2 regions of the Oceanobacillus sp. FSL K6-3682 genome follow, and region 1 is predicted to be linked to the other one. Evidence: predicted binding sites of a transcription regulator. Region 1 holds the regulator's gene; the other holds the start of a gene.

Region 1 (5,475 bases):
GGAATTCTTGTAAATTCTACCTCTTGAACGAGGGAAAATACTTCCTCCAGTGTTGCATCTATTTGCAGAACAGTTAAGTCGGTACGATGCGTTGCAATTTCTCCTACGTCTTTTCCACTGAATTCAATAATATTTTGAGCTTCACCTGGGCTTTTGTTCGAAGATGTCTGTAAATTTATTTCTGCTTTCCCGATGGAATTGCGGAATACCAGAGATAATCCTTTCCTGACAAGCTGAGGATGATTTTTAGTCAGCCACTTTGGTAATAAGAATCCCAAACTGACCCAAATTCCAAATAATAGCATGCTAAAACCAAGCACAATAATGAATTCATTTATTGCTTGAGAGAATGGCGAAACAGAATTGGAGAAAGACCGGACAATTGGAAGTGAAACAGCCACAGTAAGCCATACGCTGCTGAAGAGGCCGATAAAAATGACCGCAAAGGGAAGAAAACGAAGAATAGAATCGGAACGTACTTCTTCAGTGATTGGGGCAGATAACGTTGTTTCCTTAAATGCGTAGTACGTTAAACTAACAAGAATAAAAAACAAAAAAGTAACGATGGGTATCGCCACGGGACAACAACCTCCATTTATCACATTAGATTATCTATCATAGGAAGAGTGATTACTGCTTTAAACCTGTACAGTATATAAAAAAAGCAGGCCATCATTATGCCTGCTCTCAGTATACAACAATCTGAAAATTATATCAATTGCTTAATTCTCTTCTAATACTGCCCATTCATTCATAAAGACATCCAGCTCTTCTTTTAAAGCTGATAATTTATCTGTTAATTCCATCGTCTTTTTATGATCATCAAATACATCTGGATTAGTCATTTCCAGTTCAATCGCAGCAATTTCTGCTTCCTTTTCTTCAATCAATGTTTCGAGTTCTTCAATTCGTCGTTTTCGTTTTCGTTCCTCGCGTTGGCGTTGTTTATCTTCCTGAAAGCTGAGCTTTTTTGCAGTGGAAGCAGGCTCTTCCTGATCCGTCTGCTGTTCTTGTAATTTTAACAAACGCCGTTCTTCTTCTTCTGCCTTTTTTTCTAAATAATAATCATAGTCGCCAAGATATATTTTTACATTGCCAGCCTGCATTTCTGCAACTTGATCAGCGATTCGGTTAATAAAATAGCGGTCATGAGAAACAAATACAATTGTTCCAGGAAAATCAATTAAAGCACTTTCCAATACTTCTTTACTATCAATATCTAAATGGTTTGTCGGCTCATCAAGTATCAGTAAATTTGCCTTTTGCATTTTTAATTTTGCCAGAGCCAGTCTTGATTTTTCACCGCCGCTCAGGGCTGATACAGGCTTTAATACATCCTCACCAGAGAACAGAAAATTTCCCAGGATAGTACGAATATCCTTTTCATTAATTAAGGGATAATCATCCCAAAGCTCCTGAAGAACCGTTTTATTAGAATTTAAATTTGCCTGTTCCTGATCATAGTAGCCTACTTGAACGTTTGTACCTAATTGTATCTCGCCATGATTAGGCTGATGCTTACCTACAATATTTTTTAATAACGTTGTTTTGCCGACACCATTTGGACCGACCAATGCAATTCGGTCGCCGCGGTTGGCATGAAGTGAAATTTTTTGAAAAATCGGCTGGTCTGTATCTGGATATTGAAAAGCTAAATCCTTTATTTTTAGTACATCATTTCCACTTAAACGGTTAATCTGGAAGGAAATAGATGCAGAGGATTCATCACCTGAAGGGCGGTCGAGGCGCTCTATCTTTTCAAGTTTTTTTCGTCTGCTTTGTGCACGCTTGGTTGTTGAAGCGCGTGCCAGATTACGCTGGATAAAATCCTCCATGCGCTTGATCTCTGTCTGCTGCTTCTCGAATTCTTTCTTCTCCTGTTCATAATCCAGGGCTTTCTGAGTCAAATAATTACTATAGGTCCCATGGAACTTTTTGGAATGGTGTCTGGAAATTTCATAAACAATAGATACGGTTTTATCTAAGAAATAACGGTCATGCGATACAATAACGATGGCACCCGGATAATTTACTAAATAGCCTTCTAACCATGTGAGTGTGTCAATATCCAAATGGTTTGTCGGTTCATCCAGAATAAGAAGCTGCGGCTTTTGCAGGAGAAGCTTCCCAAGTGCTAGTCTTGTTTTCTGTCCACCGCTTAAATCCGTAATCAATGTGTCATAATCATAATCTCCAAAGGATAGTCCATTTAATACGGACTTGATTTCTGCTTGATAAACATATCCGCTGCTCAATTGATAATCATTTTGAAGCTTGTCATATCTTTCAAGCAGCTGTTGGTATGCTGATTGATCGATTGCAGAAGGATCTGCCATCTGTGATTCCAGTTCACGTAATTTTTTCTCCATTGCCAAAAGCGGAGTAAATACATCCAGCATTTCCTTCCAAATTGTTTTTCCAGACTCTAAAGTCATATGCTGCGAGAGGTAACCGAATGTTAAATCTTTTGGTTTGAAAATCTCTCCTTCATCATAAGAGGTTTCGCCCGCCATGATTTTTAGCAGGGTCGATTTTCCGGCTCCGTTTCGGCCGACTATTGCAATACGCTCATTATTTTTAATCTCAATTTTTATATTAGAAAGAATCTCTTCTGCTCCAAAGGATTTAGAGATTCCATTTAATTGCATTAAAATCATCATTGCCATCCTTTCTAACTCACAAAAAAGCTGTTCAAAAAGTAAATAAAATAATGAAAGGATACATGCAGTTACTATCCTTTCTTTTTGAACAATCCTGTAAAAGGGAATAGGGTTCCATCTATAAGTGTAACGTATCCAAATGGAAGCTACAATAAAATTATAATAAAGTTCGCCAACTCGGCTCTATTTCTGTTAATATTAATAGTATAGAATGCGCTAGCGCATTATTTATTTTTTGAAATATAAGAGGATGTTCAAAAAGTCCAATAAAGATGACGCAGCGATAAGAGGATCTTCTACTAAGAACGCCCACGTCGTGTGGGTAATGCAGAAGCCATCGCAACACGTGAGAAGTGCGTTGACTAGCTTTTTCCGTTGGGACTGGGACTGCGATTACTCGTCCCACCGAAAACATTTGCGGACAACACAGAAGTCATCACATCCTGTGAAAGTCCGTTCGGAAAAAGCTAGTCGCCTTGAACTTCTTGATCCTATTTATCGAACTTTTTGAACACGCACTACAAAGAAAACTTATATTTACAAATATTTGATTATGGTAAAATATATGTTTTCTATACTTAGTAACCGAAGAGAGGCCGTTTCAATGGAACAAAATAAAATTCCACAGGCAACAGCAAAGCGTTTGCCTTTATACTATCGATTTCTCAATAATTTATATCAGCAGGGGAAGATGCGCGTATCTTCTAAAGAGTTAAGTGATGCTGTTAAAGTAGATTCTGCAACAATCCGCAGGGATTTTTCCTACTTTGGGGCTCTTGGGAAAAAGGGATATGGATATAATGTTGAGTATTTATTAGGTTTTTTTAAAAGTACACTGGACCAGCATGAGATAACCAACGTTGCTTTAATCGGTGTCGGAAATCTGGGTACTGCATTTTTACATTATAACTTTTTAAAAAATAATAATATTCGGATCACAATGGCATTTGATGCAGATAAATCAAAAGTAGGGACAGAAGTTGGCGGAGTTCCGGTTTATCATGTGGATGAATTAGAAGAGAAAATAAAGGGAATTGAGGTCGCCATTTTAACTATCCCGGCTGAAGAAGCAGATGCAACTGCAAAGAGACTTGTTGATCTAGGTATTAAAGGAATCCTGAACTTCACGCCGGCACGTATTACTGTTCCAAATCATATTCGTGTGCATCATATCGATTTAACAGTAGAATTACAATCGCTTGTATATTTTCTCAAGCATTATTCCTTAGAAAAGGAATAGGATAGTCTGGACGTTGTTTATCCATAAAAAAACTAGCCCCTTAAAGGTCTTCTGAAATGAAAGAGACTGTTTAAGAGCTAGTTTTTTATTTTTTATTCTTTATTTTAAAATAAAATCGCAGCATCCGAAATCCGGCATAAAAATTTAATGCTGCAAATGCGGCCAATATAAGTGTAATAGTATCCCAGACGGTTGCCCCTTTGCTTAGGATACCTAAATAAACAAATAAAGCACCGAATAAAACATAAACAATTGCTTTAACTAAATAAGGTCGATGCATGTTACCCTCCAAAGAATAAAATTGTTTGTTCAAGCTGTTGTTGAATTTTTTCCGGATCTAATGTAAGTTGAGCCACTACTACAAGAGTATTCATTCCTGCATGCACGATGATTGGTACAATAATACGCTTTGTCTGTACATAAAGGAATGCAAAAACAAATCCCATTGCTGTATACACTAGTATATGCAGAAAGTCTAAATGAATCACGGCAAAGATAAGAGATGAAATAAAGGCTGCAAAGAAAAAATTCATTTTTTTATACAAAGATCCAAAAATGATTTTCCGGAAAATAATTTCTTCCAATATAGGCGCAAAAATTGCTGGAAGAATAATGAATATAGGTGCAATACGAGCAAGATCCATAAGAACCTGTGTATTCTCTGAACCAGGATCTATTCCAAATACCTCTAATTCAATCGTAGCAGCCAGTCCTTGAGCAAGAAGCGCCATAATAATTCCTAGAACAGACCAGACAATGATAGCACCAGCGCCAGCAGCGTCGGGATGAGCCCGAACCTGCATATCTGGTCTTAACAGCCATAGAACAATCACAAGGCCGGCAGCAAAACTAAAAACAGCCCAATAAATATTAGCAAGCACCGGGTCTGCATGGAATACCAATACCAGTAATGGTACTGCAAGATAAACAGAAATTTGCATAATGATATATGTAAGCATGACATATATATATCTTCGAGTCATAAAAACGCTCCTTTAATCTAAAATTAAAAACAGCTGTAAAAAAGCATTGGGAAAAGGAACTGCCCATCTTGTCCCGTAAAGCAGAAAACATCATAAGTGATTTTGCTGGACGGGAAATGATACCACTGATCTAAAGACGTGCAAGTTCATCATAACGTATATTCTAACACAACTGTCACTGAAAATTATAATCAGAAGTACATGAAATCATGCATCAAACGATGAAAAAAATCAATTTTGCATATTTGTATTACAAAATTACTCCCAATGTTTTACGATGAGATGAGTAATCACTGCCTAAAAAAGTATTTTATCATAGTAAAAGTTTTAAAGTATGAAGTATAAAGAAAACAACGTATTCTCAAAAATGAATATAAGTTTTTCTAAAAATTCAACATCATGATGCTTGCATTTTTTACAAGAATTAATTATTATATTAATTGGAGTTAGCACTCGCTCGACAAGAGTGCTAATAAAAATAAAATGATTTGGAATTAAGGAGGCAATTCTACATGATTAAACCATTAGGAGATCGTGTTGTTATCAAACTTGTTGAACAAGAAGAAACAACTGCAAGCGGAATCGTACTTCC
Region 2 (5,475 bases), 1.5 Mb from region 1:
ATCTCTTGCTTTTTTCTGTTCTATTACATTCATTTCTAATTTATTCAGACATTCATCAGAAAACTGTTCACATGCTAAACGAATAATTCCTGCTTCCGCCTGCTCTCGTAAAAAACGCGCTTCTTCCACATGATCTAAATCAATTAATGCCACAAATGATCCTCTTTGCGGAAGCACCGTTAAAAGTTCATCTTCTTTTAATCTTAGAAAAGCTTCTCTGACAGGGGTCCGGCTAACCTCCAGCTCTTCAGAAATTTCTTTCTCAGAAATAGCCGCACCAGGAGGCAACTCCAAATCCATAATAGATTCTCTCAATGAATCATAAACAAAATCTCTCGTTGAATGTTTAAATTTAGTTCGATTTAACATCTTCTTATCTCCTTTCTGAAATTTATTCTACCACACTACCATACAAGTATGCTAGTATAAATTTAAACGTTTTCAAGGGAAAGGAGAAATTTCTATGATTCCAAAAAAGGAGCTCCAAGATATAACAAAGAAAATATTTTTAAAGTATGGTGTAACAGAAGAGGCTGCCGAAGCAATTGCTGATGTTCTGGTGCACGCAAATTTAAGAGGTGTCGATTCTCACGGTGTTCTAAGGGTAGAACATTATATTAAACGAATTCAATCGGGAGGTATTAATCCTGCTGCTCAACCACGAGTAACCGAGACCTCCGCCTCAACTAGTGTTTTAGATGGGGATAATGGATTTGGACATTACATCTCTAAATCAGCAATGGATATAGCAATTAAACAAGCGGAAGAAGCAGGAGCCGGAGCTGTAGCGGTCAAAAATAGCAGTCACTGTGGCGCACTTTCTTACTTCGTTGAACAAGCTGCTCAAAATAATTTAATTGGTATAGCGATGACTCACACAGATAAAATTGTAGTTCCTTTCGGCGGATCAGAACCCTTCTTCGGTACTAATCCAATCGCTTTTGGCTTTCCAGCAAATAAGGAAGAACCTGTCATATTAGATTTCGCTACAAGCACCGTTGCCTTAGGTAAAATTTTAAATGCAAAAGAAAAAAAAGAAAGTATTCCCCACGGTTGGGGAGTGGACGAAAATGGTGAAGCTACACACGATCCGAATAAAGTAGTTGCATTATCACCTTTTGGCGGTCCAAAAGGATATGGATTAGCAATGGTAGTTGAAATATTCTCTGCTATGCTGACTGGAGCAGCTTTTGGCCCGCATGTCTCTAAAATGTATGGTGAATATGATAAAAATCGAGAACTAGGACACTTTTTTATGGCAATCGATCCAGCAAAATTTGTTTCCATTGATACATTTACATCTCGACTTGATCAAATGATTCAGGAATTAAGAGAAACTACCCCTGGTCCAAATATAGACAAAGTTTATATTCCTGGTGAGCTGGAGATGCTCAATGCCAAAAAAAGAGGGAAAGAAGGGATTCCATTGCCTGATTCAGTCCTTGCATTTTTGAAACAGGAAATTGTAAAATAAGGTTCAAGGTTATAAACAAATAGTAGCTTAATCATCTGATAGAGGGAATTAACATAACCTTTCCCTCTATCTTCATTTAAATGATTCAATTTTTAATAGTTTTAATTAGCTTGATAACCCTTTCTTTGATACTTCTTTTGTATCAAAAAATTAAAACCAATTCCCAACCCTAAAAATAAGAAAGAGCCCCCAATCTAATTTCAATCAATTCAGCTGCTATTCCGATCGCCAAAGTAAATAAAACAATGAAAGCTGCTTCCACCAATCCAAAAACAGTAAAGAAACGCCCCATAATCTCCACTGGTATATTATTTTGATAAAAGGTCAGAAAGCCTGTGTTGGCAAAAGAAAGTGCAAATGTCAGCAGAAAGAATCCTGTTGCAGCTGCCATAAAATTTGTGGAGAAGACAAAAATTAAATAACCAATGGGCGTAAATATAACCCCGAATCCCATCAGTATATTAATTTTTAAAAGCTTAGCAAACAACGCATTAATCAAGGAACCAGCTACAATTCCTGCTCCTGCAATACTGACTTAAAATCCATAGGCGCTTTCATCCAGAAGCAGAACCTCTACTGCAAAAGCAGCCTCCATCGAATCAAGCCCTGTCATAAAAACAGTCACTCCACCAAACAAATATAAATCAAGATAATATATTTATGGTCAGCTCCATACTTTAGAATCTTCTTCCAATCCTGAATAACAGACTGCATATTAATCCTGCCATTTATTTGAGATTGCTCATGCAGATTAGGCAGAAAAAGAATAATTATGGCAGAAATACACAATGCTCCTGCATTCGTAAATATAGCAAGCGCAGGACTCCCAACCATAAATAATGCTCCAGCAATAGATGGCCCCAATATAAAAACGCAGGAATTAATAAAATTACGTAAGGCATTAAATCGCTGTAGATTTCCTTTTGGGACTAACTTAGTCATATAGACAACAGACGTCGGCTCGAACATGGCACTTGCAACATTTATTCCAAACACAATAATATAGATTACCAGTAATGAATCCAAAAAAGGAAGAACAAAAATAAGTCCTGTCCGGAATAAGTCCAGTCCAATCATCAGATGCTTTTGATTCAAATGATCAATAAATGAACCTGCCCAAAAGTTAGTGAACATTGCAGCTAATGGCATTAGAATATACAGTATAGAAACCGCAAGCGGGGATCCTGTCATTTCTAAAATAATTAAATTTAATGCAATCAGGTATATCCAGGCTCCTTAGATACGCCTATCCCCGTTAAAAGTAATGAGGTGTTTTTCCACCCTCCCCAATTTTCTTCCATAAAAAAGCCCGCGTCCTAAAAGTTATTTAAACTTTGAGGACGGGACTTCTTATATCACAGAAGATCGTGGTGCCACCTCATTATGTTTCTGCATCTCTGCAAAAACCTCTATAAGCAACAGAATCAATCATTGCTTCTCCCGATAACGGGAGAACCGGCACATCAACATCTGACAATCCTATGTGCAGCTTCGAGGCTTGGTTCAATATAATTTCGCACGCTCCTTCTCAGCTTCTGGAGTTCTCTGTAATGCTTTTCTTATATTTGCTCTTCTCTTCATCGCTTTTTTTTATAATTTTTATCAGCTTTGATTTTGTTTAGAAATACTATACACATTTCCAGTTAAAATTCAATAGGAAATCCTATTTACTTTTCTACTTCCTTCAAGTATTCTGAGCCTAAGAGAAAACTTATTAAAATACTATTGACTTATATTGTGAAATGATTCACAATATAAGAGTGGAGTATTAATTATAAAACCAAGGGGTGGGCAGAATGATGGAAACAAAATATCAAAAAGTAGATAGAGTTGTTTTAATCGGATCAGGGGCAGTTGGAATCAGTTACGCATTTGCTTTAATGAACCAAGGGGTAACGGAAGAGATAGCAATTATTGACTTAAATGCAGATAAAGCACTTGGAGATGTATGGGATTTAAACCATGGCAAGACTTTTGCGCCTTCTCTTACAAATATCTGGCAAGGGGACTACGAAGACTGTAAAGATGCGGATATCGTCTGTCTCTGTGCAGGAGCAAACCAGAAACCAGGTGAAACACGCTTAGATCTCGTTGAAAAAAACATGAAAATCTTTAAAAAAATTGTGGATGACGTCATGGCTTCAGGCTTTGATGGAATTTTCTTAATTGCAACGAATCCTGTGGATGTTCTAACACAGGCAGTAATTGAGTTTAGCGGTCTTCCTGCACATCGTGTTATTGGAAGCGGCACAACATTAGATACAGCACGGCTCCGTTATAAACTGGGAGAGTATTTTAAAATTTCACCTAAAGCTGTCCATGCATACATCATTGGTGAACATGGAGATACAGAGCTGCCGTTATGGAGCAGAGCAACGATTGGTCCTGTGCCGCTTCATACTTATCTTGAAACGCATGAAAACCACAAAGCTGAGGATCTTGATCAAATTTTTGTGGAAGTGCGTGACGCAGCTTATCATATCATTGAGAAAAAAGGAGCTACTTTTTATGGCATTGCCATGAGCCTCGTACGGATTACAGAAGCTATTTTAAAGAACGAGCATACTGTGTTAACTACAAGCAGCTATTTACAAGGGCAATATGGTGTGAAGGATGTATGTATTGGTGTCCCAACTATCATCAGCCGTAAAGGAGTTCAAGAAATCATTGAAGTACCAATGAACGAGGATGAACAGAAGAAATTCATGCATAGTGTACAGACTTTAAAGGACATTTATGAGCCTGCAATCAAGCGTCTATAAATTTTAGATAAATATTAAAAAGTAATAGGAAGCAGATCATTCTGCTTCCTATTACTTTTTTCACCTACTCTTTATCTTCCAGCACTGCCACAACGTCTTTTAACGTTTCCGGCTGTCCGACATTTCCCGGGAAAATAATATAAGCAGCATTTGGAAATTTGCTCTCCGGTCCAGTCTTCCAAACAGGAATACCTGGTTTCACCTGTCCTGCTACTTCTGCACGTTTTACAGACAAGCCTTCTGTTCCGATACTGCTGGAAGTAATCCCTCCCTTAGCAACGACATAACTTGGCTGTACTGCCAAATCCTTCACAATACTCGTTACCGCATCTGAAATTTTTACAGATTGCTTTAATTCTTCCTCTTTCTTATTTTCTCCAAGATCCAGACGTTCTCTGCGCGTATAATAAACAACGGATTGACCATTTTTAATCGCTTCTTCACAAGCTAAACGAACCCGTTCTGTTTCTTTTTTAAACTTCTCTTCATCCTGAACAAGATGTACATCAAATTCAATTCCCTGCACCAGCCCGCTATCCAGCAGATGCTGTAATTGTTCTGTTGTTTTTTTCACATGAGAGCCGACTGCAATCAATCCACCATTTTCCCTGCTTTTAGAAATAAGCATTTCTTCTCTGGTTAATAAAGGTTTATCACTGATATCTCCAAGTACTTTCGTTAAAGAAGCGGCGCTGCGGCAAATAAAATACTTCCCGGCACGAATAGCTTTGATTAATGCCGTAGCAAAAACCTCTACATCCTCATAGCCGACTGCGTTCACTACGATTTTTTGAAAATCCTTAGCCAGCAGCAGCTGTTCTTTAATTTTATCTACTTTTTGATCACGTAAATCCTCTAAAGAGATATAAATGGTATTTTCTTTTGTATATCGGCCATTCGTTTTTTCCTCCACCCATTTACCAAGATCAGAAGCAGTAAATCCAAATGTTCTATCCTTCGCAAATTCTGTATCCCCGGCAGGAACCAGGATATCACCATCCTGAACATAATGGATATTATTTATGGTGAATCTTCCGCCCTCTTTAAAAAACGGGATAATAACCTCTCCATCAAAGGAAGCCGCTCCCTTTTCTTCGATAGTTTCTTTCAGAATCTCTGTTTCCAGCGGGTAATGCCCGCGCATCGTAGAATCTGAACGGCTAATTAAGATATATGGAATGTTTTTTTCCTCAGATACTGCCTGCACACGTTCAGCAATGTCTATATGACAGCGAATCG

The links. Region 1 encodes Rex, which represses fermentation and respiration genes when NADH is low (regulators of the CRP and FNR family bind a similar motif). Its sites were predicted from a motif close to TTGTGAAATATTTCACAA; they were not measured.
Region 2: a site for Rex is predicted at 3,210-3,227, ahead of MHH51_RS21765 (L-lactate dehydrogenase). Genes of this name have one in related genera too.

The regions. Positions count from the first base shown of each region.
Region 1 is NZ_CP150263.1:1,136,704-1,142,178, forward strand. Features, by position in the region: gene MHH51_RS05885 (CBS domain-containing protein) at 1-578, opposite strand, end outside; gene MHH51_RS05890 (ABC-F family ATP-binding cassette domain-containing protein) at 723-2,657, opposite strand; gene MHH51_RS05895 (redox-sensing transcriptional repressor Rex) at 3,226-3,900, shown strand; gene MHH51_RS05900 (YdiK family protein) at 3,986-4,180, opposite strand; gene MHH51_RS05905 (type II CAAX endopeptidase family protein) at 4,182-4,883, opposite strand; gene groES (co-chaperone GroES) at 5,396-5,475, shown strand, end outside.
Region 2 is NZ_CP150263.1:4,489,744-4,495,218, forward strand. Features, by position in the region: gene MHH51_RS21745 (GntR family transcriptional regulator) at 1-369, opposite strand, end outside; gene allD (ureidoglycolate dehydrogenase) at 464-1,474, shown strand; gene MHH51_RS21755 (hypothetical protein) at 1,644-1,973, opposite strand; gene MHH51_RS21760 (MFS transporter) at 2,096-2,665, opposite strand; T-box leader at 2,808-3,064, opposite strand; gene MHH51_RS21765 (L-lactate dehydrogenase) at 3,271-4,236, shown strand; gene MHH51_RS21770 (four-carbon acid sugar kinase family protein) at 4,301-5,475, opposite strand, start outside.